Regions from separate parts of the Paenibacillus sp. 01T443 genome, predicted to be linked through region 1. Evidence: predicted binding sites of a transcription regulator. Region 1 holds the regulator's gene; the other holds the start of a gene.
The links. Region 1 encodes NrdR, which represses ribonucleotide reductase genes. Its sites were predicted from a motif close to AACACNATATATNGTGTT; they were not measured.
Positions count from the first base shown of each region.

Region 2: a site for NrdR is predicted at 12,229-12,246, ahead of AC1DLI_RS16115 (adenosylcobalamin-dependent ribonucleoside-diphosphate reductase). Genes of this name have one in related genera too.

Region 1 is NZ_JBFTPE010000011.1:24,710-41,996, forward strand. It holds gene AC1DLI_RS21260 (DoxX family protein) at 145-513, opposite strand; tRNA gene AC1DLI_RS21265 (tRNA-Ala) at 836-911, opposite strand; gene nrdR (transcriptional regulator NrdR) at 955-1,437, opposite strand; gene AC1DLI_RS21275 (alpha/beta-type small acid-soluble spore protein) at 1,580-1,798, shown strand; gene AC1DLI_RS21280 (lytic transglycosylase domain-containing protein) at 1,907-2,473, opposite strand; gene coaE (dephospho-CoA kinase) at 2,470-3,066, opposite strand; gene AC1DLI_RS21290 (MntP/YtaF family protein) at 3,082-3,798, opposite strand; gene mutM (DNA-formamidopyrimidine glycosylase) at 3,952-4,782, opposite strand; gene polA (DNA polymerase I) at 4,831-7,509, opposite strand; gene AC1DLI_RS21305 (EAL domain-containing protein) at 7,612-8,838, opposite strand; gene AC1DLI_RS21310 (GGDEF domain-containing protein) at 8,835-10,367, opposite strand; gene phoU (phosphate signaling complex protein PhoU) at 10,613-11,272, opposite strand; gene pstB (phosphate ABC transporter ATP-binding protein PstB) at 11,324-12,079, opposite strand; gene pstA (phosphate ABC transporter permease PstA) at 12,124-12,999, opposite strand; gene pstC (phosphate ABC transporter permease subunit PstC) at 13,001-13,864, opposite strand; gene AC1DLI_RS21335 (PstS family phosphate ABC transporter substrate-binding protein) at 14,054-15,055, opposite strand; gene AC1DLI_RS21340 (methyl-accepting chemotaxis protein) at 15,155-16,408, opposite strand; gene AC1DLI_RS21345 (beta-galactosidase) at 16,715-17,287, opposite strand, start outside.
Region 2 is NZ_JBFTPE010000008.1:485,117-500,848, reverse strand. It holds gene AC1DLI_RS16200 (xanthine phosphoribosyltransferase) at 1-228, shown strand, start outside; gene AC1DLI_RS16195 (hypothetical protein) at 311-631, shown strand; gene AC1DLI_RS16190 (hypothetical protein) at 759-983, shown strand; gene AC1DLI_RS16185 (CapA family protein) at 1,133-2,113, opposite strand; gene AC1DLI_RS16180 (SIMPL domain-containing protein) at 2,216-2,881, shown strand; gene AC1DLI_RS16175 (hypothetical protein) at 2,983-3,507, opposite strand; gene AC1DLI_RS16170 (metallophosphatase) at 3,725-4,381, shown strand; gene AC1DLI_RS16165 (hypothetical protein) at 4,469-4,852, shown strand; tRNA gene AC1DLI_RS16160 (tRNA-Leu) at 4,955-5,038, opposite strand; gene AC1DLI_RS16155 (xanthine phosphoribosyltransferase) at 5,121-5,723, shown strand; gene AC1DLI_RS16150 (Rrf2 family transcriptional regulator) at 5,803-6,231, shown strand; gene AC1DLI_RS16145 (divergent polysaccharide deacetylase family protein) at 6,350-7,249, shown strand; gene AC1DLI_RS16140 (N-acetylmuramoyl-L-alanine amidase family protein) at 7,214-7,915, opposite strand; gene AC1DLI_RS16135 (YqzE family protein) at 8,052-8,246, shown strand; gene AC1DLI_RS16130 (hypothetical protein) at 8,237-9,130, opposite strand; gene AC1DLI_RS16125 (YqhG family protein) at 9,255-10,214, opposite strand; gene AC1DLI_RS16120 (DEAD/DEAH box helicase) at 10,211-12,031, opposite strand; gene AC1DLI_RS16115 (adenosylcobalamin-dependent ribonucleoside-diphosphate reductase) at 12,310-14,901, shown strand; gene AC1DLI_RS16110 (glycoside hydrolase family 43 protein) at 15,265-15,732, opposite strand, start outside.

The sequences.
Region 1 (17,287 bases):
CATAAAAAAATAAAAAAACCCTTGATTATCAAGGGTTTTGGCAATTTATATTTGGTGGAGCCTAGGGGGGATCGAACCCCCGTCCTCATCACAGCCAGCGATGCGCTCTCCCACCATTAAGTATTCACTACCATAGATATGAACTTACCCAAAAAGATGGGGTAGTTCGTCTGCATATAAAATTACTACTGCAGCAGCTATCAAGAGATTCAATAAGGCCGGTATCACTTTTCCGATCGGATGTTTGACTCTGAAATGCGAGAAACAAGCCAATAGCATCATAATGCCTATCAATATTCCGGTCCATGCGGCAATCCCAGGATACCAGTAGCCGATAATGAGTCCTATGCATCCAACAATTTGAACGTAGCCCGTAATGACGCGGAACCATTGAGGCAGCTTAATCGAATCAAACAGTTCGACCTGATGCTTGGCTCCCGCAATCTTGCTTCCGCCAAAAAAGGCCATGGAGAAAAGCAGCCAACTTTGAAGAACGATGGTTAGTATATGCATTTGAACCCTCTTCCTTATTAATTTATTTTTATACGACACCGTTCAGTGTCCTATTTCATAATATAACACCATAACGTGTCCTGTAAAGCAATAATTTTGATGTATTGGGTGGAAACCTTCTCAATTGGCCAATTTGGATTCTTAATAAGCGGCATGCCAGCCTGTTAGATTCAGACGCCGTGCTCGTCCCGTTTGTAGTTATTGCTTTGAAGTTTACCATCCACTCCCTGTGCGCGGACTGAACCCCGGGATTCATCCCCTTCGAGCTTCCACCAATAAAACAGAAAACCACGTCCAGAGGACGTGGTTGATTTTGTTTTTTTGGTGGAGCCTAGGGGGATCGAACCCCTGACCTCTTGCATGCCATGCAAGCGCTCTCCCAGCTGAGCTAAGGCCCCAAATGACGACAAGATTGATCTTAACATACGGTCCTAAGATCTGTCAATCTTTATCTATCATACTGTTAAGCGGATGCTTGGAGAGCAGGTTGTTGAGCTCCTTCATGAACATATCGATATCTTTGAATTGGCGATACACGGATGCGAAGCGGACATAGGCTACCTCGTCTACCGGATACAGCTCATTCATCACGATGGAACCGATATCACTGCTATCGACCTCGGCATGTGCAGTCGTGCGAAGCTCCTTCTCCACCTCGGATACGATAACCTCCAGTCGCTCTACAGGCACCGGACGTTTCTCGCAGGCCCGAATAAGACCGCGTAATATTTTGTCACGGCTGAATTCCTCGCGGCTGCCGTCCTTCTTGATGACGATTAGAGGCGTTTCTTCAATCATTTCAAAGGTCGTGAAGCGGCGGCTGCACTTTTCACATTCACGGCGGCGGCGAATTGATTTGTTTTCGTTGGCCGGTCTAGAGTCTAATACTTTCGTACCGGCATAGTCGCAATATGGGCATTTCATGATGCGGTTAGCCTCCTTTCTTTGTCGAAAAGCCTTTGAAAATCAGCTCTTCAAAAATAATTTTAATTTCCATGTAATTCCTGTAATGAAGTTTTGATTTTTGCACATAATACTTTTACCAACCGCAAGGAGGTGAACATACATGAGCGCATCCCGCAGCAGTAACCAACTGGTAGTGCCACAAGCGACAGCTGCCCTTGATCAAATGAAATTTGAAGTTGCTCAAGAGCTAGGCATCGCAATTCCGCAAGACGGATACTACGGCAACATGGCTACAAAAGACGCAGGCTCCATCGGGGGATACATTACCCGTCGCCTAGTGCAAATTGCCGAGCAATCCCTTGCTGGTCAATACAAATAATGATTCATTAAAAGTTGTATGAATAACGGAAGCTTTGGCTGGGCCTGTCCTTGAAGAGACAGGCCTCCAAGGCTTCATTGTATTTTCGCATTCGCAATTGCTTGTCCATCAGAAAGTCGGATACAAATCCTTATACTTATTATAATAGTAAATGACCCGCTGTACATAGTGTCTAGTCTCACCGAACGGTATTTCCTTCACCGACTCGATCGTTCCATCCCATACGCCGGTATCCAGCCATTTCCGAACATTGCCTGGACCTGCATTGTACGCAGCTACGGCGGCAATTTTATTCTGATCAAACTGTTGGTTCAAAGATTGTAAATACCAGGAGCCAACCTCAATGCTAACATCTGCCCGGTGCCGAAGCGTATCCTCCGTTACATCCTTAAAGCCCGCTTTTTGAACGACCCACTCCGCCGTATCAGGCATAATTTGCATTAAGCCCAAAGCGCCCTTCTTCGAATCCCGGCCTGTCCGATAATTGGTTTCGCTGCGAATAATCGCAGCAACCAAATGGGGCTCAACTCCGTAATTTGATGCGCTTGCCCGAATATCATCCTTAAACTTAACGGGGTACATCCAAGTGCCAAGCCAATCGGATTTAAGGAACAGAATCGTCATTAATCCGAGCAGCAGCAACAGCAATACTCTTTTCTTCAGCAGCACTCTCATGGCAAGCACTGACTTTTCCAAAATTCGTTCAGTTGCCGCTTCGTCTCCGCAAGCGAACCGCTGTTATCAATTACCCAATCCGCTTTACTGCGCTTTTGCTCGATATCCATTTGCAGCGAGACTCTTCGAATGGCTTCTTCCTCTGAAACTTGGTTTCTTTCCATTAATCGAACCTTCTGTATCTCCGCAGGCACGTATACGACCATTATGCCATCGTAGAGATGCTCCTGCTTGGTCTCGTACAAAAGCGGGATGTCCGCTACGATTAACCGTTCGGGGAACTGCTCCGCATAGGTATGTATTTTTGCTTGCATACGCTCCCGAATAGCAGGATGCGTAATCGCTTCGAGCTTTGCTAGCGAGTCTTTGTCCCGAAATACAATTTCACCTAGTGCCTTACGGTTAAGCGAACCATCCGCCTCAAGTACGGCTTGTCCGAACGTAGAGGCTATTGCCTCTAGTGCCTGTTCACCTGGAAGCACAACCTCTCTTGCGACTTGATCGGCATCGACCAGCAGCGCACCGCGTTCCACGAGCAAGCTCGCGATAGTGCTTTTACCGCTGGCAATACCGCCGGTTAATCCGATTTTCATCCATTTCACCTCAAATTATAACAACTTCATGATTCCCATCATGATTAATAATATGCCTGGCAGTAAAGATAATGTTTGCATGCCTCTCCAAGAAGAGAAACGAAAACCAAAACGGATACCGCCGACTAAGAAAATCGCACTCGCAGCCGCTATCATTAAAGCTGTTAGCAGCGGAGGCAAACCGATCAATGCAGCACCGAGTCCTGCTCCGAAAGCATCAAGAGATAATGCAACGCCGAGCATGACCGCTTCCGATGCAGAAATGGTCCCCGATTTGTCGACATCCGCTGCCTGCGGCGTTCGCAAAATTTGAATGACCAGCCCAAGGCGTTTCAGTTCCACCATGACGACAAGCGCAGCGCTTGCGATTTCTCCGGCATGCGTTCTCACACTGCCTTCAGCGGCTTCTACGCTCTCTCGGCCGGATGCGTCTGCAGCTGCGTTTGCCTCATCATTGCGTTTTCCTCGCCTAAGCTGCAGAAGCGCCCAGCCACCGATCAGCATCAGCACGCATGCGCCAATGAGACGCGCAACGAATTCGGATAGAAAGCCGGTCAGCCAGCCTCCTACCTGCATGGACAGATAAATAATCAGACCAGAGCAGCAAGCAATGATAAGAACCGACAGCAACGGGATGCGGATTCTCCGCAAGCCATAGGTAACACCAACACCAAATCCATCTAAACTAACGGCAAAAGCAAGAACTAACAGCGAAGCAACATGCGCGAACAATCGTTAAGTCCCTCCCCGCACGGCGGTTATCCGGCTCACGTTAACGCTGTGAGTAGACATCCGCCTATTGTTCGTAACACACCTATCATATGCGGGGAGTATTTGTCTGTGCATGTCGATTAAGAAATGCTATTGCTCCGTTCCTTTCACTGATCAGGATAATGGCTGGCATTTATTGCAAATATGCGTGCCCCTGCCACCTACGACAAATTTAAAAATCGGTTTGGAGCAGGTCGGACAAGGCTCGTCCTTCTTGCCATAAACGAGCAGCTGATGCTGGAACATCCCCATCTCACCTTGCCCGTTTACATAAGATTTAATCGATGAGCCGCCCGCCTCAACGGCATTCGCAAGCGTAGAACGAATGGCTTCGTATAGCCGCTTCCACTCTGCCGGCTTTAATGTATTAGGCGTGCGTTCGGGATGAATGCGAGCTTGAAACAATGCTTCATCCACATAAATGTTACCCAATCCGACGATATGCTCTTGATTGAGCAGCAGCGGCTTGATCTTCGTCGCACGCTTCTCCAGCTTGCTGCGCAGCGCTTCAAGAGTAAAGGACGGCTCAAGCGGTTCTATGCCCAGCTTGTTAAGCGGGGGGAGCTCCAGCTCCTGCCCGGCTTGGAACAAATGCATCGTGCCGAACTGGCGCACATCCTTATAACGAAGATCCGTTCCATCCTCGAAATGAAAGATCACATGCGTATGCCGTTCGATCGGCTCATCCGACGCAAATACACCATAACGTCCTTCCATTCGCAAATGCGACACTAAAACCAACCCATCCAATAAGATTCGCAAAAATTTGCCGCGACGTTCAACGGTTTGAATCGTGTGTCCAACCAAGGCATCCGCAAATTGCTCTGGCTCTGCGGGACGCTGTATAATACGCGGGAGTCTGACGGTTACAGATTGGATCCGTTTTCCCGCTACAAGTTCAATTAATGTTCGTCTTACGGTTTCTACCTCTGGCAATTCAGGCATTTCTCCTCACCTCAACAACCATTATACCCGAAACTGCGCGCCAATGGGCTACTTTGCTTCATACCAATTGTCACCGAAGCTCATGTCCGCCTTCAGCGGAACATCGAGCTTGAGAGCTCCAGCCATAACCTCCGGCACAAGCGTCTTCATAAGCTCAAGCTCATCCTCCGGCACCTCGAATACGAGCTCATCGTGCACCTGAAGCAGCATGCGGCTCTTCAGCTTGCGCTCGCGCAGCGTAGCATCCATATGCACCATCGCCAATTTAATAATATCGGCTGCTGTCCCTTGAATCGGCGTATTCATGGCTGTCCGCTCTGCAAAGGAGCGCAGGTTAAAGTTCGACGCGTTGATGTCATTCAAGTAACGTCTCCGCTCCAGCAGCGTCGCCACATAACCGTCACGCTTTGCCTGCAGGACAATGTCGCTCATATATTGACGGACGCCTTTAAACACTTCCTTATAATCCTCGATGAATTTGCCAGCCTCTTTACGCGTGATGCCAAGGTTCTGCGATAGACCGAAATCACTGATACCATATACGATACCAAAGTTGACCGCCTTAGCTGAGCGGCGCATATTGGAATCGACTTGATCAGCAGGTACGCCGAATACGTCCATCGCGGTCTTCGTATGAATATCCATGTCCTTAATAAAAGCTTCCTTCATGTTCGTATCGTCTGCGATATGCGCAAGCACCCGAAGCTCGATCTGCGAATAGTCGGCTGCTACAATGGACCAGCCGGGCTCAGACGGAACGAATGCTTTGCGGATTTGGCGTCCTTCTTCCAAGCGGATCGGAATATTCTGCAGGTTCGGGAACTGACTGCTTAGACGACCCGTAGCTGCAATCGTCTGGCGGTAATAGGTATGGATCTTGCCCGTTTCCTTGCGTACCTCCTTCAGCAGCCCTTCTACATAAGTGGACTGCAGCTTGGAGAGCTGGCGGTAATGCAGGATTAGCGGGATTATGTCATGATAAGGAGCGAGCTCCTCGAGCACCTCTGCATCTGTTGAATAGCCTGTTTTCGTCTTTTTCTTGGCGGGCAATCCAAGCTTCTCGAACAAAACCTCGCCAAGTTGCTTTGGAGAACCAATATTGAATTCCATGCCGGCGAGCTTGTACACATTGCTAATAATGGTCGTAAGCTGTCCCTCCAAATTACGGCCAAGCGCCTCCAGCTCCTCGGATTTCACCTTAATGCCCTGAAACTCCATACCGGCGAGGATACGTGACAAAGGATGCTCCATGTCAAAATAAAGCTTGCTCATCCCCGTATTGCATAGCTCATCGGTTAACAGCGGCACCAGCTTCCGAACTGCTTCCGCCTTCAGAGACAAATGCCGGTACAATGTATCCGAATCTGGCACTTTGAACTTCGCGCCTTTCCCGTATACAGCTTCATCCGGCGGCAGCATAGACAGCCCTTGTTTCTCGTTGATGCCGCTCAGCGTCTGGCTCGCTTCAGTTGGATCAAGCAGATAGGCGGCGAGCTGAACGTCGAATGCTGAACCCTCAAAGCTAATTCCGCTCCACTTAAGCGCAAGCTCCACCTTGTGCAGATCAAAGCCGTACTTCGGCTTGTCCGCTTGCTCCAGCCACTCACGAAGCTTCGCGGCGAAAGGCTGCTTAAGCACATGGAAGGGAAGGGCAAAAACCTCCTCCTCCGTGGCAATCGCGAGGCCTATCAGCTCCGCGTGATGCGGATTTTCGCCTATGGCTTCGATATACAAGCCGTTTTTGTCCGATTTCCCTAGCAGCCCGACCAGCTTAGCCAGCATCTCCGCATCATTATCAGTCTCGATAATTCGAATATTCAGATCAGCTGCCGCCGCCTGCGCTTCCTCTTCCATATCCCCTGCTTCCGCACCTAGCTGCAGCCGTTCGATCAATGATTTGAATTCGAGCTTGCGGAATGCATCCGCTAGCTTCGAGCCGTCATAGCCCGCATAGCGAATCTCTTCCATGCTCTTTTCAAAAGGTACCTCACGGAATATGGTCGCCAGCTTCTTGCTCATCGCGGCATCATCTTTATGATTCTCGATGTTTTCCTTCAGCTTGCCTTTGAGCTTGTCCAAATTGTCCAAGACGCCTTCAACCGAGCCATGCTCGTGCAGCAGCTTAAGCGCCGTCTTCTCGCCAACGCCGGGCACGCCTGGGATATTGTCGGAGACATCGCCCATGAGACCCTTTAAATCGATAATTTGCATTGGCACAAGGCCGTATTTCTCTTGAATGGCTTCGGGCGTGTACAAATCAACCTCGCTGACACCTTTGCGTGTAACCGCAATAGTCACCTTATCGGATGCAAGCTGGAGCATATCCTTGTCCCCGGTAACGACGAACGTCTCCACGCCCTGATCGTCTGCCGCTTTCGTAAGCGTTCCGATAATATCATCCGCTTCATAGCCTGACAGCTCGAACTGGGAAATATTGAAAGCATTCAGCAGATCCTTAAGCACCGGGAATTGCTCTGACAGCTCAGGCGGCGTCTTTTGTCTTCCGCCTTTGTATTCCGCATAACCTTCATGTCGGAACGTTATTTTGCCGGCATCAAAGGCAACCAGCACGTGTGTCGGCTTCTCTTGCTCAAGCAGCTTGAGCAGCATCGTCGTAAAACCGAATATCGCGTTCGTATGGTTGCCGGACGAATTCGTAAGCGGCGGGATTGCGAAAAACGCGCGGTAAATTATACTATTTCCATCAATGAGCATCCATTTTTCCATAAGGAATCAACACCTTCTTTATGTAGCATTCATACCTCCCAGTATACCACAAAATGGGCTTTTCCCAAGCATCACTGCCATAGGAAAGCCCATTACGTACTTTTATTGCTTAGGCAAATGGAAAGCTTCAGGCTTGCCTAAGAGATATCCTTGCGCATACTGGGCGCCCATCTCGCGCACCTTCGCTAGCTCCTCTTCGAGCTCAATGCCTTCGGCGATAATGGAGATGTCCATTTTGGCGGCAAGCTGGATCAACGTATACAAAATATGCTCCTTCATCTCATCGAGATGAATGTTCTGGATGATGGAACGGTCCACCTTCAAATAATCAGGCCGCAGCTCAACGACGGACTGCAAGGAAGAGTACCCTGCCCCAACATCATCGATCGCGATCTGGTAGCCTTGGCTGCGATAATGCTCAAGCGTTTTTTTTACCGTGCCGAAATCCGCAATTGCACTTCGTTCCGTAATCTCGAAGACGACATGATGCGGAGACAAGTGATGCTGCTCCAGCAGGCTTAGCGTTTGTCCAGGCGAAAAGCTTGGGTCTTCCATAATTTGCGCCATCACGTTTATAAACAGCTTCTGGTTTGGCAAAAGCGGGATACAGCCGTCGATTGCTTTCTCCCTTGCCAAGCGATCCAGTGAGTATGTCAATCCCTGCTGCTCGGCAAAGAGAAACAGCTCCAATGGCCCCCCGAACCAAGTCGTATCCTCCGTTCGCGTTAGTGCTTCGTAACCAAACACCTCTCCCGAACGCTGCAGCGAAACGATTGGCTGGTATACGGGCTTGATTAGTCGTTCGCCGATCAACCGGTCGATTGCCCGCCGCTTTAAGCTGCGCACCATTGCGCCTGCCGATTGGCCGTGCAAAATCGCTTTTTTCATTACCTCGTACCAAACCAAGCCGTCTGCTCCAAGCAAATCATTTGAGGAAACGGCAACCCCGGCATGAAGCTTCCTTTCCACGTTAAGCCGTTCCCCGCAGTCGAGTCCTTCAATAAAGCGCCGCTCCCAATCATGAGTATGCTTATGGGCAAGCTCAAGCAGCCAGCCCTCAAGCAGCGGCTGGCGACCTGCAGGCAATCGCAAATGAATGAATAAATCCTCCTTCATCCATTGCAAACCCTCATAAAGCATGGAGCTGCCAAATGCAGCTTTTGCCTCGTGCTCCGCAAAAACGCGCCATTTCTCCTGCAGCGAGCAATCGCGGCTCCTCTGATCGCCAGCTGGAAACTGCCACGACAAATATATAATGCCAAGATAGTCTGCGCTCTGGTTCTTCCCGCCTTTTAGCCGCCATATCTCACTAAGTTGTCTCAATTTCACTTTCGTTCCTCTCCATGATGCATTCCTGATATTTGATCCATGACACATACGCTGCCTTTAAGTGCTTTCGCTTGCTTTTTCAGCTTAGCCGCCAGCCGTGGGATCTCCTCCGTCGAAAGCGGCACCTTTCCATCCCACAACATGAGCGACAAAGAGAGCGTTACGCCCTCATGCTCAATTAGGTTGCCATTCCGATCTTCGACAGTGGTGATCTCGGCACCCCCATAGAAGGGTTTAATGCCTTGATCAAATTTTGTGATCAATGATTTGCATAAGCTTTCAGCAATAGAAGCCTTTGTCACCGCTATAAAATCATCCCCGCCGATATGACCGATAAAGTCAGCGCTGCCGCCGAACTGATCAAGCTCTCTCCGCAGTAATTCTCCGAGGTAGCGAATCAAATTATCGCCCATGCCAAAGCCAAAGCAATCGTTATACCATTTAAAATAGTCGAGATCCGCATAGATTACTGCAAGCGGCTCCGCTTGGCCGATTCGCCGCCGCAGCTCGAGCTGGATTTCCTCGTTCCCCGGCAAACCCGTAAGCGGATTAGCCGTGCGTGCTGCCTCCGTTCGGAGCGTCGTTATGCACTCCAGAATGGATCTAATCGAAGCAGCACCCGCCATCTGACCATCCTTCGTAATGAGAACTACATCGTAAAGCTGCGAAAAATCCCGCGCCATCGCCAGCTGCGATACATGCTCGACAGTCAGCTGTTCATCCACGATGAGCGGCTGATTGTTCATGATTCGCTCGACCGGCCTGTTCCAATAAAGCGGAAGCCCGAATTGGCCGGCCAGCATCTGATGCAGCTTCTCCTTCATTAGGATTCCGATCGGTTTTCCTTGGTCGACAATGACAGCGCCCTGCGCCTTTGCATTCGTATCAAACAAGTAAGCGACCTCCGATACTCTAGCCCTAGCAGGAAATATCGGAAACGGAACTGCGAGCGTGCCAATTCTTACGGATTTACTGTGAACCCCCGATAAATATTGGTTATGCGAGGACTCACTTGCTGCCGCGAGCTGTCCGAAGTTCACCTTGTCCAATCGGCTAACCGGGCTGGATTCCCTATGCTCCCTGCCAAGCGAGATATGATATGCGCTCTGCTCCATCGCATCCAGCAGCATCCGGTATACAACCGATTCCGAGGAACGGCCGGTAGCTGGAGGAAAAGCGGTAGACATCCCCATGCTGACCTCAGCTTCGCATTCTGCGGCGTTGTCCTTTCCGCCAGCTGCCCCAGCTTTCCGTAATCTGCCGTGCAACCGCTCCAACGCTTGTTCAATGACCTTGACGATCGGATCATCCTCTTGCCGGCGATCAAACAAAAAGAAGTAGTCCCACTCAAGCCGTTGACGCCAAAAGAGTCTTTGCTCTCCGCTCTCCCAAAGATGCAATGCAGCTTCTGACAAGGCATGCCCTAATCGGAAGCGAACATAGATAACACCGATGCCGCCCTCATCCCAGCGCTCTTTGATGGTGCGGAGCATATCTCGATTGAATAAACCAATCCCGACTCCATTCATGATATTCCCCTCGTTCGACTAGCTTCTATTTCTGTCCTTTGTCACTTACTTTAGCACTCAATTGTGAATGGAGATGCATGAAAGGATTAAATCCCGGTAAAATTCGACATTTTTTTCACTCCGTATGTGCTGAAAGGCTTAAATGGCAAAGGCCGTTCGGCAGAAGCACATTAAGCTGTCAGATTTAACAAAAAAACCGTCCAAGCGCTTTGGCTTCGACGGTCTTAAGTATCGTTTACCTCATTTTATACGTTCAAATCCGGTCTATTACCTGTCACGAGATAAACGACGCTCTCGCCGATGTTCGTTGCGTGATCACCGAACCGCTCCAAATAACGTCCGACAAAGCTCAGCAATGACGATTGCGTGATGTTGCGGGGATTTTCCATCATAAGTGAATAGAGCTCACGGGTAATTTGTCCGTAAAGGGCATCAACCTGATCGTCGTCCTTCGCCATTTTGTACGCCAAATCCACGTTCTCCTGAATGAAGGATTGAATGGATTCATACGTCATCAATTGAACGATTTCTGCCATGCGTGGCAAATCGATCAACGGCTTAATCAGCTCCTGTCCTTCTAGGCGCAGGACAACCTTAGCGATATCGACAGCAAGATCGCCCATCCGCTCCAAATCACTCGCAATTTTGAATGCGGACAAAATCCGGCGCAAATCCTTGGCTACCGGCTGCTGCGTAGCAATAAGCTTCGAGCCGATTTCCGTAATTTTCTCTTCCATTTGGTTCAGTGTCGGGTCCTTCTCGATGACCTTCTTGGCGCGGGCAACGTCAACGGACTTTAGCGCCTCCATCGATTCTACCAACGCATTCTCTACGAATGTACCCATGTCGATCAACAGGTTATGAAGATGCTCAAGTCCTTGGTCAAATTCTTTACGTGCGGCCATCACAACGGCATTCCTCCTACAATATAAGTTACTTCCATGACTGACCGCGGCTTAGCCGAAGCGACCGCTAATGTAATCCTCCGTGCGTTGATCTGTGGGATTGGAGAACAGCTTCTCTGTATCCGAGTATTCAACGACTTCTCCATTTAGGAAAAACACGGTTTGGTTCGATACGCGGGCTGCCTGATGCATGTTATGAGTAACCATCACGATCGTATATTTATCCTTCAGTTCTTGGGCAAGCTCTTCAATCTTGAGCGTGGAAATCGGATCCAGGGCAGAGGTCGCCTCATCCATGAGCAAAATATTGGGATTCACGGCAAGTGCGCGGGCAATGCACAAACGCTGCTGCTGTCCGCCGGAGAGACCGAAGGCTGAGCGTTTCAAATGATCCTTTACTTCGTCCCAGAGCACAGCTGATTTCAAGCTCGTTTCTACGATCTCGTCAAGCTCCCGTTTGCTTGTAATCCCATGCAAGCGAGGTCCGTATGCGACATTATCATAAATCGACTTCGGGAAAGGGTTCGGCTGCTGGAACACCATGCCTACCTTTTTGCGAAGCGTCTCTACGTCCACTTCATTGGAATAAATCTCGGTTCCGCCGATAGCGATACCGCCCTCGATGCGAGTGCCTGGAATCATGTCATTCATACGGTTCAGCGTACGAAGCAGCGTTGATTTGCCGCAGCCGGAAGGTCCAATGAAAGCTGTGATCGCTTTCTCCGGAATCGTCAGCGTTACGTCCTTCAAAGCGTGGAAAGCGCCGTAAAACAAATTCAGCTTGTTAATATTAATAAGTGCTTCCATATCGTTTTCCTCCTAAAATGGTATGCTCCTGCCAGCGATGCTCATTAAACGTTTTTCTGATATTTATTGCGAAGCAATATAGCCGAGAAATTCATCAACAGCAGCAGCGCTAGCAAAACGATAATACCGCTGGCCGCCAGCTCCTTGAACTCAAGCTGAGGCTTAGACAACCAGTTGTACACTTGAATTGGAATAACCGTAAACGAATCCTTGAGACCCTCTGGCAAAAATGCGACATAAGTCAGTGCCCCGATCATAACGAGCGGTGCCGTCTCGCCAATCGCCCGCGACATGGCAAGAATAACGCCAGTCAGAACGCCTGGAAGCGCAGAGGGCATAACCGAACGGGACACGGTTTGCCATTTGGTCGCGCCGAGCGCAAACGAAGCATCGCGGCGTGATTTCGGAACGGCGCGGATCGCTTCCTGCGCCGATACGATAATAATAGGAAGCACGAGCAGCGTCATCGTGAGCGCGCCGGCGATGAGACTGCGGTCAAGCGCGAGCAGACGGACGAACAGGGTCAAACCCAAAATCCCGTACACGATGGATGGAACGCCCGCAAGCGTACTGATATTAAGCTGAATCATCCGGGTGATACGGCCCTTCTTCGCATATTCTTCGAGATAAATGGCCGCTCCCACTCCGAAAATAAACGAAATTGGCGCCATAATAAGCAGCATATAAATCGTACCGACGAGCGCGGATTTCATTCCCGAGCCATCGGCCTTGCGGGATGGGAAGTTCGTGAATAAATCAGGCTGAAGCCTTGAAATACCGTCGATCAAAATGTCTATGATTAGCGCACATAACGCGAGCACGCCGATTGAGGTTGCCACGACGAACAGCATATGAAGCATCCAGTCCGTTTTCCGCCGACTCGCAATTTGCTTGCGATTCGCATCTTGAAATATGTTCATCTTAGTACTCCTCTCTGAATTTTCTTGCGATATACTGGGCAAGAATATTGAGCAGGAACGTAATGACGAACAACGTCATGCCGACCGCGAAGATCGATCCGTACTCAACCGTTCCGTGCGGCGTATCTCCAAGGCTGACCTGAACGATATAAGCCGTCATGGTCTGGATACTATCGAGCGGATTAGCGGTCATATTAGGCGTGGAGCCCGCTGCCACTGTAACGATCATCGTTTCGCCGATCGCCCGTGAGAAAGCGAGAACCGCTGAAGCTACGATACCGGAGAAAGCAGCTGGCACAACGATTTTCAAAGCAACCTCGAAGCGTGTTGCTCCAAGAGCATATGCGCCATCGCGCAGACTGCGCGGAACCGATGACATAGCATCCTCGCTTAGTGAGCTAACCATCGGAATGATCATAATACCGACTACGATACCGGCGCTTAATGCGTTGAACACGCCAGCGCTGTTGAATAGACTTTGGATAAGTGGCGTAACCAAACTTAAAGCGAAGTAGCCGTATACGATTGTCGGAACGCCTGCAAGCACCTCTAAAATAGGCTTAACGATTTTGCGAACCCGCTTCGGCGCATACTCCGATAAGTAAATGGCACTCGCAAGTCCTAGCGGAATAGCAACTAAACAGGCGATAAACGTAATCATAAGCGTGCCTGACAGGAGCGGAAGAACGCCGAAGCTTTTGGGCGCGATTAACGGTGACCATTTGGTCCCAAACAAGAAATCAAAAATCGGTATTTTCTGAAAAAACTGATAGGTTTCCGAGATGAGAGTGACGACAATACCTATCGTTGTAAGAACGGATACGGATGCACATAGAAACAATAGGATTGGCATCACTTTATTCATGATGCTTACGCGTTTATTTTTGAAATCATAGATTTCTTTGCTGGATGTTTGAGCCTTACTGACCGTTTGCAGCCCTTGCCTTGGCATTGCGGCGTCCTCCTTCTTGCCTTTACAATTCGTTTACATATGTGCCGAGAAAAATGTGATGTCCCTCGAGACACCACATTTTTTCACTCAGTCAGTTACTGTTTATTGGATTTTTGCTGCTTCTGTCGCGTACTGCTCATCTGGAAGGGCAACATAACCAACTTCACCAGCAAATGTTCCAATGTTATTGATGTAGTATTTCACAAATTCTTTTACTTCTGGACGCTCAAGCTCTTTATTGTTTGCATAGATGTATAGCGGACGGGACAATGGAGCGTAGCTGCCGTCTTTAATCGTGTCATAAGATGGCGTGATTGCGCCGCTGCCGCCGTCAATCGGAACAACTTTCAATTTGTCTTGATTTTCTTCATAGTAAGCAAAACCGAAGTAGCCGATTCCGTATTTGCTGCCGGATACGCCTTGAACGAGCGCGTTGTCATCTTCGGAGAAGCTGATTGCTTTATCGTTGCGAATGCCTGCTTTATCTAAAATTGCTTCGTTGAAATAGTCATAAGTTCCGGAATCAGCGCCTGGCGAGAACATCACGATTGGTTCAGCAGGGAAAGTATCACGAACATCTTTCCATGTTGTAACTGTGCTGCCAGTTAGGAAAATTTTGTTCAACTCTTCAACCGTCAAGTGGTCGATAAAATCATTGTCTTTGCTAACGACTACGGACAATCCGTCAAATGCTACGGAAAGCTCAGTGTACTCGATGCCTGCATCCTTACAAGCTGTTGCTTCTTCTTCTTTGATTGGACGGGAAGCATCTGCGATTGCGATCTCGCCTGCGCAAAATTGTTTGAAACCGCCGCCTGTGCCGGATACGCCGACTGGAACGCGTACATCCGTATGCTCTTTGTTGAATTCTTCAGCTGCTGCTTCAGTTAGCGGGAAAACTGTGCTTGAACCATCGATTTTAATTTCGCCTGACAATTTGACTGCATCTTCTGTTGGAGCGTTTGTTGCTGTGTTATTCGAAGCGCCTGTATTTTCTGAACCGTTATTTGCGCCGTTTGTATTATTTCCACATGCAGCCGCAAATGCCAGCAGCACCACCATCGACAACATCAAGATCCCCTTAAAGCCCTTTTTCTTCAACAACTCTACCACTCCTCTTATTTTTCTCTTAGGGTCATCCCCCGTGCCTCTTATACTACTAGCCGTTTGTAAACCTCGTATTCTGTTTTTGTAAACTCCATGTTAAAAATATGATTGCTGCAATTTTGCCATTTCGCCGGCTACATGAACGGACTGCTGATGCGCTTGCTCCGTCAATGAACCGATTAGCTGCGCGCTGTTCCGGTTATCCGCCGCTGCCCGGAACAAACGATTAAATGCGTCTACCGCTTCATTGACATTGGCTTCGCTTGCAATGGTCTCCGTTCGGCCGGTTTGCGCTAGATTCGCCGTTTGTGAAATAGCTTCTACGATGGTTCTCGTCAAGGTTGTGATTTCATTCGCGAATTTCTTCGTTTGGCCCGCGAGCTTCATCACTTCGCCGGCTACTACTGCAAAGCCGAGCCCATGCTCGCCTGCACGCGCTGCTTCTATAGAAGCATTAAGCGCAAGCAAATTGCTTTGCTCCGCAAGCTCTTTGATTAACAAGGACACTTTGCTGATGGAACCTGCTTCCGACTGCAGCTCGTTCATGCGTTTTTCTTGCAGCTGCGAGTTTGCGGCAATCGCATCAAATGCTTTCGTGACCTTATCCAGCTCGTTTTTGCCGCTTAGGGTTAAATCAACCATCTCCACAGACAAGGACTCGCCCTGCGCTGTGGATTCGCGAACGCTGCTAACTGCCTGTTCAATCTCCTTCACTCGCTGCTCTGCGGAGCGAATCGTGCTCATTTGGGCAGCAACCGCTTCCTGCTGCAGCATGCTGGACAGCTTAAGCAAGTCGGATACGGTCAAAACGCCAGCCAATCCGTTGTTAGCCGTGACGATGACGCAATCATAAAGGACGCTGTCATGACGGCTTAAGGCGCTGTCGATCAACCGCTGCGGCTCATCCTCATGGTCTACCAGCAAAGGTTCTGCATCCATCAGCTTCATAATTGGCTTATCATCATACAAGTCAGCGCTAAAGCGGTGACCCAGCTTCAAGAAGAAACGATTTCGCATCATTAATCCGATGGGAGTCCCTTGTTCGTCAGTCACAATGATACATTCGCTTTCCGGATGCTTTTTGAACACCGCGATCGTCTCCCGGCAGGTCCGCTCTGCCCCTATTGTCGGAGCTTGACGCAAAAAATGCTTCAAGCGTACAGTCTGAGACACGGCTGGCACTGGCTTTGCGGTAAGCTGCTGAGCCATTTGATCATTGGCTTGTCCAGCAGCCGTCTTCTCTACTTTTGCTTGCTGCGGATCTTTTCCGTTAAGTGGTGCTTTCGGATCAGTTTTCACATTTTTCTCGTTTACCAAGTGGTTCGTTTTATCCAGAACAGTCGCTGTCACTCCTCATCATCCTTCCTTCTATTTCCTTATTCACTCACTATAGGTCGGAAGCATCAACAGGAATAAGCAGAAATGTTATCGGAATGTTAAATTCGACAATATTTTTTTATATTCGATAAAATGATTCTTTTGGGAAACGCAAGCGTAAACGGCTGTCGCCGTCCTCTGTGGCAAAAGCAGTCGTTTCGCGGAGATATATAAGCATATTTATATGTGAAAACATATAAATTCTTATATATCAAAAAAAGCTGTGCGCAGCGTACAAGATCTTGTACGTTACACACAGCTTATTATGATGGATAATGCTTATTCGGAAACCCTTTTCAAAATACGGCAGCTGTAAGCGCCAAGATCGACGCTTTTCCCAGCCGCTTCCCCCGTTAACAAATCGGTATAGGCACGGCCATCTAGGGCAACCGAAGCCTCGTTCGCGCTAAAATTAGACACGAATACATAATCGCTTATGCCATCGGTACGCAGTTGTACAGTTACACCCTGCGGCAGCTCCGTATTCAGCACTTTCTTGATGCCCTCTTGCTTGACAATCCGCGCCAGCAGATCGTTTGTGAAGGCTGCTTCATTGCGGGAAGCAATATAGTAAGCCTTGCCCGCCCCCAGACGGTTAACCGTCAATGCCGGACGTCCAGCGTAAAAGTCTTCGCCGTATACAGCAAGCGCCTCTGCTCCCTCCAGATGGATGAGATCGCATAATTCGCGCGCCGTGTACTCGCCGCTCAGGCCAAGCGCGTTGCCGTCATTCAAAACGATGCGGTTGGAATCATGATCATGCAGAGAATCGATTTCCTCGGACCAAATCCCTAGCGTCTTCCGCAGAGGTCCCGGGAAGCCAGTCAGGAAGCATAAGTCATTCTCATCAAC
Region 2 (15,732 bases), on a different contig from region 1:
ACGGCTGAGGACAGGGTACTATTTATTGACGACATTATCGCGAATGGCGATGCCGCACGCGGACTAATCAAGATCATAGAGCGTTCGGGCGCAACTTTAATTGGGCTTGGCGTCGTCGTCGAGAAGTCATTCCAAGCCGGTGGAAGAACATTGCGGGAGCAAGGGATTCGTGTGGAACCGCTCGTTCGAATTTCATCACTAGATAACGGTGAAATAAAGTTTGAGTAGAATGTTCCAGTACAAATGCTCTTTTCCCATCCGGCAATATCGCTTATAATGATACAGTAGTGATCGAGGGGAGGCACAGGTTATGGGGGAAATGTCTGCAGAGTTTATGTATACGAAGCTAAGCGCTGCCAAGGTCCACTTTGAGCGTGCACTAGATTGTAAACATACGGAATTTGATGATTTGTATCCTTATATGATTGAGCATCCACAGTTTTTTTGGTACAAACGTTATGTGGCATGGTCGGAGCTGTTGACGATTGTAAAGCTGTGCGACGAATTGTCCATTGAATGGCGGGATCAGTTCACTGACCGTCAGAGCGAATATATCGGCAAACGCGTGATGTCATCGCGAGTTTTGGATGAATGGTATGAAACCAATGATGCAAAAGAGCATGCAGGTTAGCTGAACGTTTGCTAGGTTCATTAATTCTTATTTATATTTTCAAACCAGCCTCAATGTTATGCGCGAGCATCCATTGAGGTTTTTCCATACAATCGGAGCTTTAACTTAGAAACAGGAGGAAATGAATATGGTAAGCGAAGAGCAATTGGACAAATTTCGTGTAAGCGGCGAAACCATAAGGGTAGTAAGAGACGCTATGGAAGCAAACGATGTTCACGGCATTGTCGTTGCTTGGGATGATTCCTCTGTTGTTATTCGTCGTCCTAGCCGCCGTGTAGTAAAGCTCAGCCGCTCATACAGCTACGGACCGGTATCGGAGGAGCGTACAAATCCTTTTGAAGATGCTACATAAGGAGCCTCGATAGTTAGATTTTGGTGCAGCAAGTAGCAAGAGAGCCTCTGGTCAATCGGTGACGGAGGCTCTTTGCTGTATCGTTGAAGTTAAATGTTTAAGTTCAGTAACCGAGCTAACGCAGCTTGGCATGCGGAAGCAGCTGACCGCTAGCGGTAGCTAGAGACGGGAACGAGCCTATAGGTTGGTTTTCCTCCGGGTTTTGAATGCTTGGTAATTGTACGGATGCGGCCGACACGCGTGATGTCGGTTGCTCCTTTGCTGTTTTTCGTTATCGTCAGCTTCAGTATCATGGCGCGAGTGGTATGCTTATTATTGAAAATCTTTGAAGATAGGAAATTGCCTAGCGAATAAGCCGCAACTCTCGTTTTGGTTACGCCATACTTGTCCTTCACCTTTCTTTTAACGACGGGCTGTAAGACATGAGGGTGAGCGCCTAGAATGGCGTTAGCCCCGTGTTTGAAGCAATGGTCAACCAATCGCATTTGCGCTTTGTTCTGTTTGAGTTTGAACTCCCGTCCAAAATGGAGACAGACGATGACAAAATCGCATTTCTTTTTGATACGGTTAATATCGGATGCTATTTTTTTGGACTGAATCCGGTTAACCAGATAGGATTTGGCAACAGGCATTCTATTCGTTCCGTACGTATAGGATAGAATACCGATATCGATGCCTTTGACGCGCATAATTAATAAGCGTCTAGCCTCCTTTTGCGAGCGTGCGGTGCCTGTATGCTTAAGGCCGTGACGGTCAAGGACGTTCAACGTGCGCTTGATGCCGTATTCGCCCCCGTCGGCACAATGATTATTGGCTGTCGTCATGACATCGAAGCCGGTATGCTTAAGTGTCGAAGCAAGCTCGTCTGGGCAATTGAACATCGGATAGCCGGTGCGCTTGCTGCGTCGTTCGTATCGCCCGAGTCGACTCGGATTGCCGCCGAACCAAGGCGTCCCGGAGAAGGTCGTCTCCAAATTACCGATCAATAAATCGTTATTTTTTAGATGGGGTGCAACTCCTGCAAATATCGAACCGAAAGAATATTGATTTTTTTTGGATATTCTTGCGGAGTCGATAATCTTATTTTTCATGAGTAAATCCCCGACAGCTCCAATCGTGATCGTAGTCAATATCTCACCTCTTCTTGTAAGAATGTATTACTTTATTCGTGCCTACAGGAGATGCGCTCGGTATGTGCCTAGGGGCTAATAAAACTAATAAGGAGTCGTGCCATGAACGGATACCCTATGAAACAAGTTGGGAATAGTCACTCGTCAAGGAACGCTACCATTGAGGTAATTGGGGAAGGGACGGCAGCAGCACCCGCCGATCGAGCGATCGTCGTACTCGGGGCTGTGACGGAGGGCGCGGATTTGCGTTCAATTCAAGCTGAAAATGCCAATATTATCGCAGCAGTCATTGGATCATTGCTGAGACTGGGCATACCGCGCGACAAGCTGCAGACTCAGGAGTATCGCGTTGACACCATGTACGATTTTGTGGATGGAAAACAAATATTCCGAGGTTATCAAGTAACCAACCTGCTTCAGGTGACGGTAGATCAAGTTGATCAAACGGGGACTGTTGTGGATACGGCCGTTAGCAGCGGCGCCAACCATGTATCCAGCATCAGGCTTACGACTGCTAGGCCTGATATTTACGAGCATCAAGCCTTATCGCTTGCTGTGCGTGACGCTGCGCAAAGGGCGCTGACGATTGCTAATACACTCGGTGTTGTTTTAGCTAATGTGCCGCTCGAAGTGCAGCAGCTGCCGCTATCTGGAGGGCCCATCCCGATGTTTAAAGCAGCAGCATTCGCTGACAGTGCGGTTACGCCGATCGAGCCGGGGGCTTTAACGGTCAAAGCTTCCGTTCGAGCCGTATATGCTATTTTATAAGAGAGATGCATCACATTCCACGATGATCGATTAGTCGGAGTTAAAAGGAAAGAGCCTCTGGCCGATAGGTGACAGAGGCTCTTTCCTTTTTTGTTGAACTTTTAAGTTCCGTTGACGATGAATTCAACTTCGATTTTGTCCAGCTGCTGGATAGCGTTTTGGAATTGCTCCTCGTATTTTGCAGGCTTATCCATTTGTGCCTCGGCCCAATAGAAAACAAGTATATTTGTTGATGAATAAATATGGGGTATCATCATGTCATATTGTTCTTTTTGTTTATTGAAATCCTCCAATCCGTTCATTCTTGCTTTCTCTGAATTAAATATGTAGACAGAAACCTTCTCTAATTTTGCAGGGTCAGTATTTTCGTTGGGTCTGCCAACGGTAAACCGATTCGGTTTAACATTGTTCAAAATCCAATCGTTTTTTTCCTCATAAGGCATTAATTCAAGTCCTTCCGATTGCAATACACCTTTAAAATCCTCCAATTCCAGCTTTACTGCAGATTCTTTGCCTTCTGTATTGCTTTTATTGCTGAAGGGCTGCTCCGTTTCATGTTCCGTGCCTGCATTTAAACATCCCGTTAACGCTAGCAGCAGCGTACATGCTATCCAAACATATTTCACAATGAGCTCCTCCTTTATCCTGTTGAGACAGACGATAAAAAGAGGCAATAAGTTGCATTAATTCTTATGCTGAAATTCCAGTATATGGTACTATGGATATGTTAAAAAGAATCGAAGCTAACGCCTATCCTATCAGCCGAATTAGTTGAAAAAGAATTGAAGGAGTGGTTTCTTTATTGCTATCTATATAACTGGAGACATTCACGGTTCTGTCAGCGTGGGACAACGTTTTAACACAAAAAATTTTCCTTTAGGTAAAATACTGACAAAGACTGATTATGTAATCATAGTTGGTGATTTTGGGTTGATTTGGGCAGATGATAATGAAGATAAATATTGGCTCAAGTGGTTAAGTGGTAAACCTTGGACGACATTATTTATAGATGGGAATCATGAGAATTTCAATTTATTGGAGTCATTTCCGATTGAATCATGGAACGGTGGTAACGTCCATAAAATCACACCCAGCATTTTTCATTTGATGCGAGGACAGGTATTTGAAATGGACGGTAAGAAATTTTTTACTTTCGGCGGAGCTGCTTCACATGATAAGGATTATCGTAAACTCGATAAATCTTGGTGGACCAGGGAAATGCCGTCCGTAGAAGAGTATGAAGTAGGATTGCAGTGCCTTGATAAAAATGACTGGAAAGTAGACTATGTACTGACACATACATGCTCATATGACGCGTTACAAACACTTTCGCTATGTTATGGTTTGAATCACGTTGAGGCGGATCAAATGCACATGTATTTCACTGAAATAAAATTCAAATTAGCATATAAGAAGTGGTTTTTTGGTCATTTTCACAAAAATATTGAATTACCTGATAATCAGTGTTTATTATATAACAACATTGTAATGATAGATTGAGATGAGTGAATGCAATGGGAGTTTTTTCCTAGACCTATATACCCACAGAAGATATAATTGTGGTAATTATAGGATAGGGGATAAAGAATGAAGAAGCTGCATGTTATTTTTGGAATTATTGCAATCACAGTCTTATTATCTGGCTGCAACTCTGGCGTTACCAATAGCGCGAATGAAGCGCCAACAAATTCACCAATCGTAGAGGAAACAGATACAGAAAAGTCATCTGAGGATTCCTCGCTGTTTATCGAAACTCCATCAGGCTCAAGCAGCTCAAACGAAGAATTGCCTTACTCGGAGGAAGAATTAAAGTCAGATCCGAGAGCGCCGTCAACGAATATTGAAGATTATAATTCTGACGGAGAATACGTACCAGCGGATGGAATAAGTGATGATCCTGGAGATTACAATGCGAATGGTATAGGAGGAAAAAGCTGCAATAAGCATCAAAAAAACCACTTCCTATCATGAATTTAATATCATGACAATAAGTGGTTTGAATTTATAAGTTGATTTCTAATATTGACCACTAGATTAAATATCGTCTAGAATAGTCATAAATGCTAATAAGGATGCGGTCGAGAGGACTCGAACCTCCACGGCTGTTACACCACTAGAACCTGAATCTAGCGCGTCTGCCAATTCCGCCACGACCGCATAACTTGTTTCAACAGTAGACATCTTATCATGAATATGATGGAATTGTCAACATTATCTTATAAAAATGGAGGAAGCCGCTGTGAAACAATTAGAGCAAAAGATTTTGGAGGAAGGGATAGTTTTAAACGATAATGTACTGAAGGTAGATTCCTTCCTAAATCATCAGGTAGACCCGCAGCTGATGTTCAGCATCGGCCAAACCTTTGCCGAACTTTTTGCAGGGAAAGAGATTACGAAGGTGATTACGCTGGAATCGTCAGGTATTGCTCCGGCAGTCATGGCTGCGCTGCAAATGAATGTGCCTCTGATCTTCGCGCGTAAGCGTAAGTCGCTCACCCTTAAAGATGATCTGTATACGGAAAAAATATTCTCTTTCACGAAGCAGGAGGAGAGTGAGGTTACGGTATCACGCAAGTTTTTGGAAGCAAAGGACCGCGTGCTGATTATCGATGATTTTCTTGCAAATGGCGATGCGGCGCTTGGGTTAGCTCGAATCGTAGAACAAGCGGGAGCTTCCGTTGCAGGTATCGGCATCGTAATCGAGAAGGCCTTCCAGCCAGGGCGAAATAAGCTGATCGAGCTTGGCTATCTTGTACATTCCTTGGCAAGAATATCGTCTCTATCGGGCGGGAAAGTAACCTTTGCACCAGATTTAGCAGCAGTAGACAGCACAGTTGATTGACAATGCAAGCGGCATGTAACTATAATGCTTACATGATGATCGTTTAGGATAAGTTAATTAAAGACAGGCGGTGATAGCGTTGACTAGCAATAGGTTTGCAGTAGCGGTTCATATTATGACGTTACTCGAGACGAGTAAGGCAGCAAGACTGACATCAGACATTATCGCTGGCAGCGTGAATACCAACCCTGTCGTAATCCGAAGAATTATGGGCTTACTGAATAAAGCGGGTCTTGTCGCGACAAGCGCAGGCATTGCAGGTGCTGTCATTACAAGGCCGGCAAATGAGATTACGCTTTACGATATCTACAACGCTGTCCATAATAACGGGCAAGATGAGCTGTTCGCCATTCACGAGAAGCCGAATCCGGCATGCACGGTAGGCCGCCACATTCAGTCTTCACTTGAAACGGCCTTTAATGAAGCGCAGAAGGCGATGGAGAACAAGCTGGCGAGTATTACGCTGGAGCAAATTACACAAGATGTCATGAGTAAGACGGACGAATAAGAAGAAATAGATGGAGAGGCCAAGCAAAGGCCTCTTTTTTGTATTCTCTGCAAGTTTTAGCATATTTTCCAGCCTATTCACAAACAATGATATTAAAAGATGAGAGGCGTGTGCAGCAATGAGAATGCAGCAGGACAGTGTGGTTGGAAAAACAAAGCTGGCGATACATCAATTGAAGAAGCGGTTCCCCGTGAGGACAACTGCGGCGATTGTTCTTTTTGGCGTTATAATGGCTGCCGGAAGCCCGAACAGCTTTGAGATTTCCGCGAGTCGCGCAATAACACACGCACAAACTGCTGGAGAGGAAGAAGTGCGTACGGTCGCGGTAGTCATAGATGATTTCGGAAACGGAATGAATGGAACGGCTGAGATGATGAAGCTTCCGATCAAAATTACGGCTGCAATCATGCCATTTATGCCCACAACGAAGCAGGACGCGGAGGAAGCGCATAAACATGGTCATGACGTAATTGTTCATATGCCGATGGAACCGAACAAGGGTCTTAGAAAGTGGCTGGGACCAGGCGCTTTAACGACGGATCTTAGCGATGAAGATGTGCGGAGACGTGTTGAGAATGCGATTGATGATGTGCCGTACGCGATCGGCATGAATAATCATATGGGCTCAAAGGTGACGGCGGACGAGAGGATGATGCGCATTGTACTTGGCGTGTGTAAGGAACGGGGTCTCTTTTTTCTAGATAGCCGGACAACCTATAAAACCGTAGTGCCAAAAATCGCAGCGGAACTCGGTGTTCCGATTGTTTCCAATGATGTGTTTCTCGATGATGTGTATACGGTCCAGCATATTTCAAAACAAATTAGCGTACTTCGCAAGCATCTAGAGTCGCATGTTAGCTGCATAACGATAGGTCATGTGGGACCGCCAGGGAAATTCACGGCATCGGTTCTCCAGCAGTCCATACCCGTTATGCAGCCAAACGTACAATTTGTTAAGCTTACAGCGCTAATTAGCGGTGGCTCAGTGAACGATCCACTTATACTGCCTAATTCCTGACGCAATCGCTTCAGCGACCTCTAATTGTCGCTTGGGGTCAGTCAGCATGCTGCGATCATGTTCGCTGCTAATAAAGCCCATTTCGACGATGACAGCTGGATTATGGACGCGTTTGAGCAAATAAAACGGCTTTCCTTCCCGCGGGAGGAAGGCCGTATTTTGCTGTCGGTTAAGCGCATCCTGTATGCAAAATGCAAGCAACGAGCTTTCTCCGCTGTTCTGATGCAGCACAAGTGGTCCTTTCTCCGAACTCTTTTTCGACCAATTCACATGCAAGCTTATGAGCAGCTCGTTGTCAATTTCTTCGGTAAGCTGCCGCCGCTGAGACAAATCCTTGCGATGTCTCGAGCGAGTGACATGCCAACGATTATCATCGCTCAACGCGTGATCACCTGTGCGATTAAGTACTGCGGGTATATTTTGGCTTCGTAAAATAAAATAAAGCTTTCGAGCTACTGCTAAATTAATGTCTTTCTCCAAAATATCAGCTGCGGAGGCTCCACCGTCAATGCCTCCATGACCTGCATCAATTATGATGGCGGTAGACGGCAGTGCCCAATCCTGCTTAGTGCCTACCGGAATTAGCGGCCACGCAAAAGCGCTGATCGAGCTGCTGAGCGCAGCAAGCCATATCGCGAGTAAGCTCATTGCCATTTTACGAAACATGCGAGTCATTCCTCCAGATCACTTTGACATACGGTTAGATTGTCTTTTTGATGGATAACTCATGCATGTTTACATTCGATTGCTGCAGGGCAAACTGATCTTATCATTTCATACGGAGCTAAAGGGGGAGCAGCAAATGGCAAAAGGCGATGAGTACGTGAAATTTATGACGGAGAAATTTGTGGCATATATAGAGACACCGAGGGAAGAGCGGAGGCAATCAAGAACATCAGCCAAAGCGCGAAGAGAGCCTTGGCTGACGCGTTGGTTCGGTTGGGGACCTATGAGTATTATGCTTTGGTGGCGGGGACGCGCAGAGCGTCAACGGTAAAAGTGGCCAAGTTCAATTAGCAGCGGGACCGGAATATAACGCCGGTCTGATCCATCCTCGCCTGCTTCAAGAGCGACATAAATCTGGCCGCTGTTCCATTTGTTATAACCAACAACGGACCAAACATACAGCATTTGACCTTCGAACAGCTCAGCAGTATAACGGAGCTGTTCTTTTTTGTTGATTTTTGTGAATAAGGATGAATATGCAGATGCACTGAGTGCTATCGGTAGATTTGTTAACCACGGAAGCTTGTCATAAGCATTGAATGAGGGCAATGATACATGTTTTAAAAGCGTTGCTTTTGCACCGATTTGCATATGCTCTAGATTAGTCGGCATTATTGATTCGGCAGCCAGCCAGTCGTTTTCCTGAATAGGAAGGCTTTCGCCGCTGGCACCATCGGTATAATAGGTATCCTGCTCAGATGCCACCTTCCAGGCTGCGAGCAGGGGGTTAACATATAAAGCTTCAATTGTGGAGGCGGGTTGCAGCAGCTCAAGCTGCAGAACGGATTTAGAAAGCGTGCCTTCATCAAATGGAGGTCTGCTGCTTGTCCCATACTCACCGAGCTGGTAACCGCCCGACTCTACTGCGTGGACAATGAGGTAACCGACCGTAAGTTTATTTTGCTTAACAAGCACTAACCAGCTGTGCGTACCTGGCCCAATCGGGGAAACGACAAGCGATGCTTGCTTCCAAGCTTGAAATGAAGGTTGGGACGCCAGTTCCGCTACCCATTGCTCGGCTTGCTGCTGTACAGGCTCATAGATGGTTGTCGGATTTGAAAGCGCTACCGCAGGCTGCGATTGTAAACCGCCGGAATAAAGGACAAGAGCGGTTAATACGCATGCCGCTGTCAGCTTAATAAATTTTTTTCGCATATTTTATCACCTCGTTGCTATTGTATCGGACATGCCCTAAGAAGGCTGTTATAACCTGTCACGTGATGGCGGTCTTTCGACCGCCTTTTTTTGACGTATCGCTGCGGATATCGTCTAATCCATGTCAGTCGATGCCTTCAAGATGAAAGATGCCGCAGTTAATGGCGGATGCAGTCACCCGAGGCTCGTACTGCCATTTTATTTCCGATTGCCGCTGCGCGAATTGCTCCTCGATCGCCGGCTTATTTTCTTCAAGCGCATTCTTAACAAGCGGTTCATAATAACCGCTTATTCGCTCAAGTTCCTCTTCAAGTCTTGCAGAGGCGCTCTCTGCCCAGCTGTAGTCATACGCGCGAAGCTTTCGTTCAAGCGCTTGCTCCACAATGCCAAGCGCTTTGTTGAAGGAGAGACCGTTTTTGGTAATATGAATATTCGCAGGCAGACGGGGTGTAAGCTTATGGGTGAGCAACCGGTCATAAAACTGCTCCACGATCTGTCCAGTCGCAAGCGATACGCCGAAGCAATGGATTTCCTCGCGTTTGCGGTCGCATGCAAATTCAACGCGCATATTGACGCCGAGCCACGCGGTATACGGCGTGGATGAAAAAGGATTGCTGCTCCGCTTATCGGGCTCTTGAAACAAATAAACGAAGCTGCCCTTCGCTTTCGCAGCGTCAAAGAGCATATCAAGCTTACGTGCGCCAAAAAACAAGTCCTCGCGCGGCACCCGGGCAGGAGCGGCGAGATTGCCATGAATGAAGCCGAGCGAGCGTCCAAGAGCGGCATTCGCAGCCTCATTTTGAGCGTTTTCTGCGGCATTCAGCTGGATGGCTGCTGTTTCTTCTTTTTTGGCTTCCTCGGCTGCGTCATATTTGTTTTTGTCTGTAACGAACAGGAAGGTCATCGTCTCTGGTTCAGCGTTGACCCTGTCCACGAAGCTCCAATAATACGGACGGTTTGTCAGCTCGCGATCTGCGAGAGGAGAGAGCTTGACCGTAAAGTGGCTGGGTGATTTCTCTAAAATGGAACACTCTGTCGCCTCTAAATATCGATTTACAAATTTGTGCACCTGCTTCTCGTTCAAGGCTGCACCTCCACGGTTTGTCCAAGCGTATCCAAATTAACAAGCAGATCGGGGCCGGGCAGCGGGTTTTCGCCAATCAGTACCTCTTCCCGGATTCGGCTGAGCGAGGAGCCCAAATGATTGATTTTCTGTTTCAAATCGGTCTCATTGCCGGATTCAAGCAGCATTTTGGCAAGGCGCTGCTCCAATGAGCCATCGCCCTTCTCGAAGCGCTCTAGAATATGGTCAAGCTCACCAATCACTAGCTCGAACAGATTGATCTTTTCATGCAATAAATTTACGATATGCTCTTCGATGGTGCCGATGGTGCACAGATTGTATATTTTCACGTCTTCTGTTTGGCCTAGGCGATGCACGCGGCCAATACGCTGCTCAACTCTCATGGGATTCCATGGTAGATCAAAGTTAATCATATGGTGGCAAAATTGAAGATTGATGCCTTCGCCGCCAGCTTCCGTAGCGATCAGGATTTGTGCGCGGCCGCGGAACAAATCCATCATCCAATCCTTTTTACCCCGGTTCATGCCGCCTCGGTAAGGAACGGCGATCATGTTCTGCGCGCGGAAAAACTGCAGTAAATATTCTTGGGTAGCCCGGTACTCGGTAAAGATAATAACCTTGTCATTCATTTCTTTGACAAGCTCCATCGCTTTTTCTGCTTTCGTATTTGCTTTAATACTGCGGATTTTCTCCACAAGCTCCCAAATTTTTGGACGCATAGGGGAGTCCTCGGCTGTTTTCTTGAATAGATTAACGAGTGTTAAAAAAACGGCGTCCCGGCTGCTGCACACCTCGCGCTGCAGCGTAACGAGAGAGAGCATGCTGGACAAATCGCCGCCGCTTTCTTCGTATCTCTCCTTTACAAATCCGGTTACCGCATCATAGAGAGCCTTCTCATCCTCGGATAAGGTGAGCGGGATGTTTTTGACAAAACGTTTCGTGAAATGAATGCCGCCGTCACCTCGGCGGTTGCGGATCATCACGCCGGAGAGCGCTTCCTGCAGCTGATCTTCATTTTTTGGCACACGTTTATCGACGACAAAATTAGCGGCAAAGTCGCTTAAACCGCCAAGCTGACCCGGCTTGAGCAGCGTGATGAGATTGAACAGCTCATCCATATCGTTTTGAATCGGCGTGGCAGTCAGCAGCAGGCAATATTTTTTGCGTAAAAGATTAGCAAACTGATAGTTCGTCGTTTTCTTGTTTTTCAGTTTATGTGCCTCGTCAATAATGATGAGGTCGTAGTCCGTTCCGAGAACAAGCTCGCGGTGCGGTTCCCTCTTTGCGGTATCGATGGATGCAACCACAACATCATAGCCCCAGGTATGCGCTTTTTTCTGGGCTACGGCAGAAATACCAAACTTTTGATTAAGCTCTCGCACCCATTGCAGGACAAGTGAGGCTGGTACGAGAATTAACACGCGTTTTGCTAATCCGCGTACGATATATTCTTTGAGAACGAGCCCCGCTTCTATCGTTTTGCCGAGACCAACCTCATCAGCAAGAATCGCGCGTCCGCCCATTTCGTGAACAACCTTGCGCGCCGTGCTGATTTGATGCGGCATCGGCTCGAAGGATGGCAGCGATCGCAGGCACAGCAGCTGCTCGAAGCTTTCGATTCGTTTCGCCTGCTCAGCCTCCATCGCGAGCTGATATAACGTCCAATCATCCCATGGACCGCCCCGCGTCAAACGGTTTTGCAGCTCATCAAACCATGAGCGGTCACATTGCAGATCGACAAGTGGATGAAGCTTACGGGTTGCGATAGTGTGTCCCGCTTCGGCCGAGGCAGCCTGCGGCGTTGTATGGAATGTCATCTGGTCCAGCTCCTTCCGCAGTAAAAGGGATAAGTTGTAATCAGTATTACCCTTTCATCCAATAATAATAAGATGATGCTTAAAAAAGAGTATGGACAAGAAAAAGAATGAGAAAGGGCATGTAAGCGGCTGGGATTGTTATTTTCAGCCATATACAAGCATGAAAATCAATATGTAGTATAGTATAATCGTTTTATCACACAATATATTGTGCTATATGCATATCATAGCTATACATATGCTTGCAGCGCGGTAGTTCGAAGGAGGAATCATCTACGATGGAGACGTCTAACGTAAAACGACTTGAGGGGCTAAGCGAAAAAATATTTTTGGACCGCTACGCTTGGAAAAATGCCGATACAAGCAATACAAAGGTAGGGGATATCGTGCTCGTCCTGACGAAAGACGATCCGAAGTTCCCGGTGAAGGAAGTCGGAGAAGTGATCGTGCGCGAAGGCAGCGTGGTGACGGTAAGGCTTAGAAGCGGAGAGCAAGTGAAGTCTAGCATCGAGAAGCTAACGCTGACGATCGAGAAGACGCCAGAGGAAATGTGGGATCGACTAGCCGGCGCCATGGCCTCGGTTGAGAGTGAACCGGAGAAGAAGAAGGAATGGCAGGAGCGATTTAGATATATTTTGGATGATTGGAAGCTCGTTCCCGGCGGACGAATTGCTGCGGGCGCAGGCGCAAGCGAGGAGCTGACTTTATTTAATTGTTACGTCATCCCATCACCGAAGGACAGCCGCGGAGGGATTATGACTACCCTATCGGAAATGACTGAAATCATGGCACGCGGCGGTGGGGTAGGGATGAATCTATCTTCGCTGCGACCGCGCCGAGCAATTGTGGCCGGGGTTAATGGTTCATCTAGCGGCGCGGTTTCATGGGGAGGATTATTTAGCTATACAACGGGGTTAATCGAACAGGGCGGCAGCCGCAGAGGCGCCTTGATGCTTATGTTGAATGATTGGCATCCGGATATATTGGAATTCATCACGGTCAAGCAAACGATGGGCCAAGTCACGAATGCTAATTTATCGGTTTGCGTAAGCAACGCTTTCATGCAGGCGGTGAAGGAAGATCTGGATTGGGAGCTTGTTTTCCCGGATACGAAGGAAGCAGGATATGACGAGCTGTGGAATGGCGATCTAGAGGAATGGAAACGTCTTGGCCGAAAAATTATTTCTTACAAAACGGTGCGCGCCCGCGAGATTTGGCAAGCCATAATCGAATCGGCTTGGAAATCTGCCGAGCCTGGCGTTGTTTTCATGGAATATTATAATCAAATGTCGAACAGCTGGTATTTTAATCCGATTATTAGTACAAATCCATGCGGGGAACAAGGCTTGCCGGGGTGGGGAGTATGCAACTTATCGGCGGTGAACCTATCTAAGTTTTACGATGAGGAGAGGCATGACGTCGCTTGGGAGGAGCTAGGCAAAGTGACAAGGTGGTCGGTACGGTTTCTGGATAATGTTATCGACAAGACCCCTTATCATTTTGAAGAAAATGAACGCAACCAAAAGCTGGAGCGACGCATTGGTCTCGGTACGATGGGGCTGGCAGAGCTTATGATTAAGCTGCGCATTCGTTATGGCAGTGCGGAATCCTTGGACTTTTTGGATAAGCTGTACGCTTTTATGGCTAGAGAATCGTATTTGGCATCCACAGAAATTGCCGCAGAGAAAGGATCATTCCAAGCCTTTGATGCAGACAAATATGTAAAAAGCGGTTTTATGAAGCATATGATTGAACAATTCCCGGAGATCGGAGAGGCTGTTGCCGATAAGGGAATGCGCAATGTGACCGTTATTACGCAGGCGCCTACCGGAAGCACGGGGACCATGGTCGGAACCTCGACTGGCATTGAGCCTTATTTTGCATTCGAATATTACCGTCAGAGCCGTCTTGGCTACGACAAGCAGGATGTTCCTATTGCGGCGGAATGGAAGGAATCGCATCCAGGCGAGGAGCTGCCCGAATATTTTGTAACATCGATGAGCTTGTCCGCCGAGGATCATATCCGAGTGCAGGCGACGATTCAGCGCTGGGTAGACAGCTCAATCTCAAAAACGGCGAATTGTCCTGCGGACTTTACAATAGAAGAAACAGGGCGGCTGTATGAGCTGGCATTTGAGCTGGGATGCAAAGGCGTGACCATTTACCGGGATGGCAGCCGAGATGTGCAGGTGCTTTCAACGACGAAGGATGAGGGACCTGAGAATAAAGCGGGAGTAACGGCGAGTGAACAACAATCTGCAGCTTTATCGTCGCCGGATGTGGAAAGCGAGAATTATTTTGACGCTGATTTGGTAGAAACGGCAGTCCCGGCGATTCAATCGGAGCGGGTACTCGATAAGCAATATAAACGAAGACCGCAGGTGCTGAGAGGTGCAACCTATAAGGTGAACACGCCATTTGGCATGGCTTATATTACGATTAACGATCTGAATGGCACGCCTGGCGAAATCTTTTTGAACGTAGGGAAAGCTGGCTCTGATGTATTTGCGATGGCTGAAGCATTGGGTCGCGTTTGTTCTTTGTTTCTGCGTTATGGCGATCACGGAAACAAAGTTAAACTGCTAATTAAACACTTGAAAGGGATAGGCGGCTCAGGAGCGATCGGGTTTGGCGCTAATCGGGTAGAGTCCATTGCCGATGCCGTAGCCAAATCGCTGGAGATCCATATGGAGAGCGGGGAGGAGCAATCTGCTGCTGCTGAGCATGTTATTCCCTTGAAGACTGAGAGTAAGAACTATCAGGCAGTCGAAGGCTCTTCCAGAGATTTATGCCCTTCCTGCGGTTCTGCATCGCTGATCAATATTGAGGGCTGCAAGCAGTGTGCGAATTGCGGATATAGTAAATGTTAGGCCAACTAATTTTAATAAACATTTTGTATTGTGTGTGAAATTCCATAATTCCCTAGAGTAGTTCCAGATTTCTTTAGACTGTTTGTTCCAGAATCCGTAAGAATAAGCCCATTATGCAATGTGATGATAAAAATAAACGGGTCAGGCATAAGGCGTATTCAAAGAACTTCAATAAAGATAACATGTTATAAGGGCAGGCAGCCGAGCCTGCTAATTCTTGGTATGCTTTACCGAACCACGTTACGGGGAACGTTAGCAATAAAACAGCGGCAGTCTAGGACTATTTCCTTGTCCAAGGCTACCGCTCACATTATTGTTGGGGCGAATCTAATACTTATTTCACGAAATCTGATGCTTTAGCTTTCAAACATACTCGCACTTAAAATTAGAAAACTCAGCCAAAGAGTCATCACCATAGGCATATAAACCAATGATTACGCCTGTAAAGCCCCCGGCAACTTCCGAAGAGAGGTATTTCGTTTGTGCCGAGCCCAAGAGGATATCCTTGCCATCTACATAAGTATGGAAGCTGTATCGTTCATGGCTAGCTCTAATAACCAGCGTGGCATGGTTAGCGCTTTCCAGATCTACTATATTTTCGATAGATCGGATATCTCCAATAGCAAGGCGCTCGATAACTTTATACCCGTTCTCCTCTTTGCGGATAGCCAAATCATAATGGTGATGTTCATCCATATAGAGCGTGATGCCAGCCTCTCCGCTCGTAAGGTTTACATCGCAAGCGATCGTAGCGTCAAAGTCAATTTGGCGAATGCCGATAAAGGTCGGTGAAGCCGGAACATCGAGTGTCACCTCGGTCCCTTTCAGCGT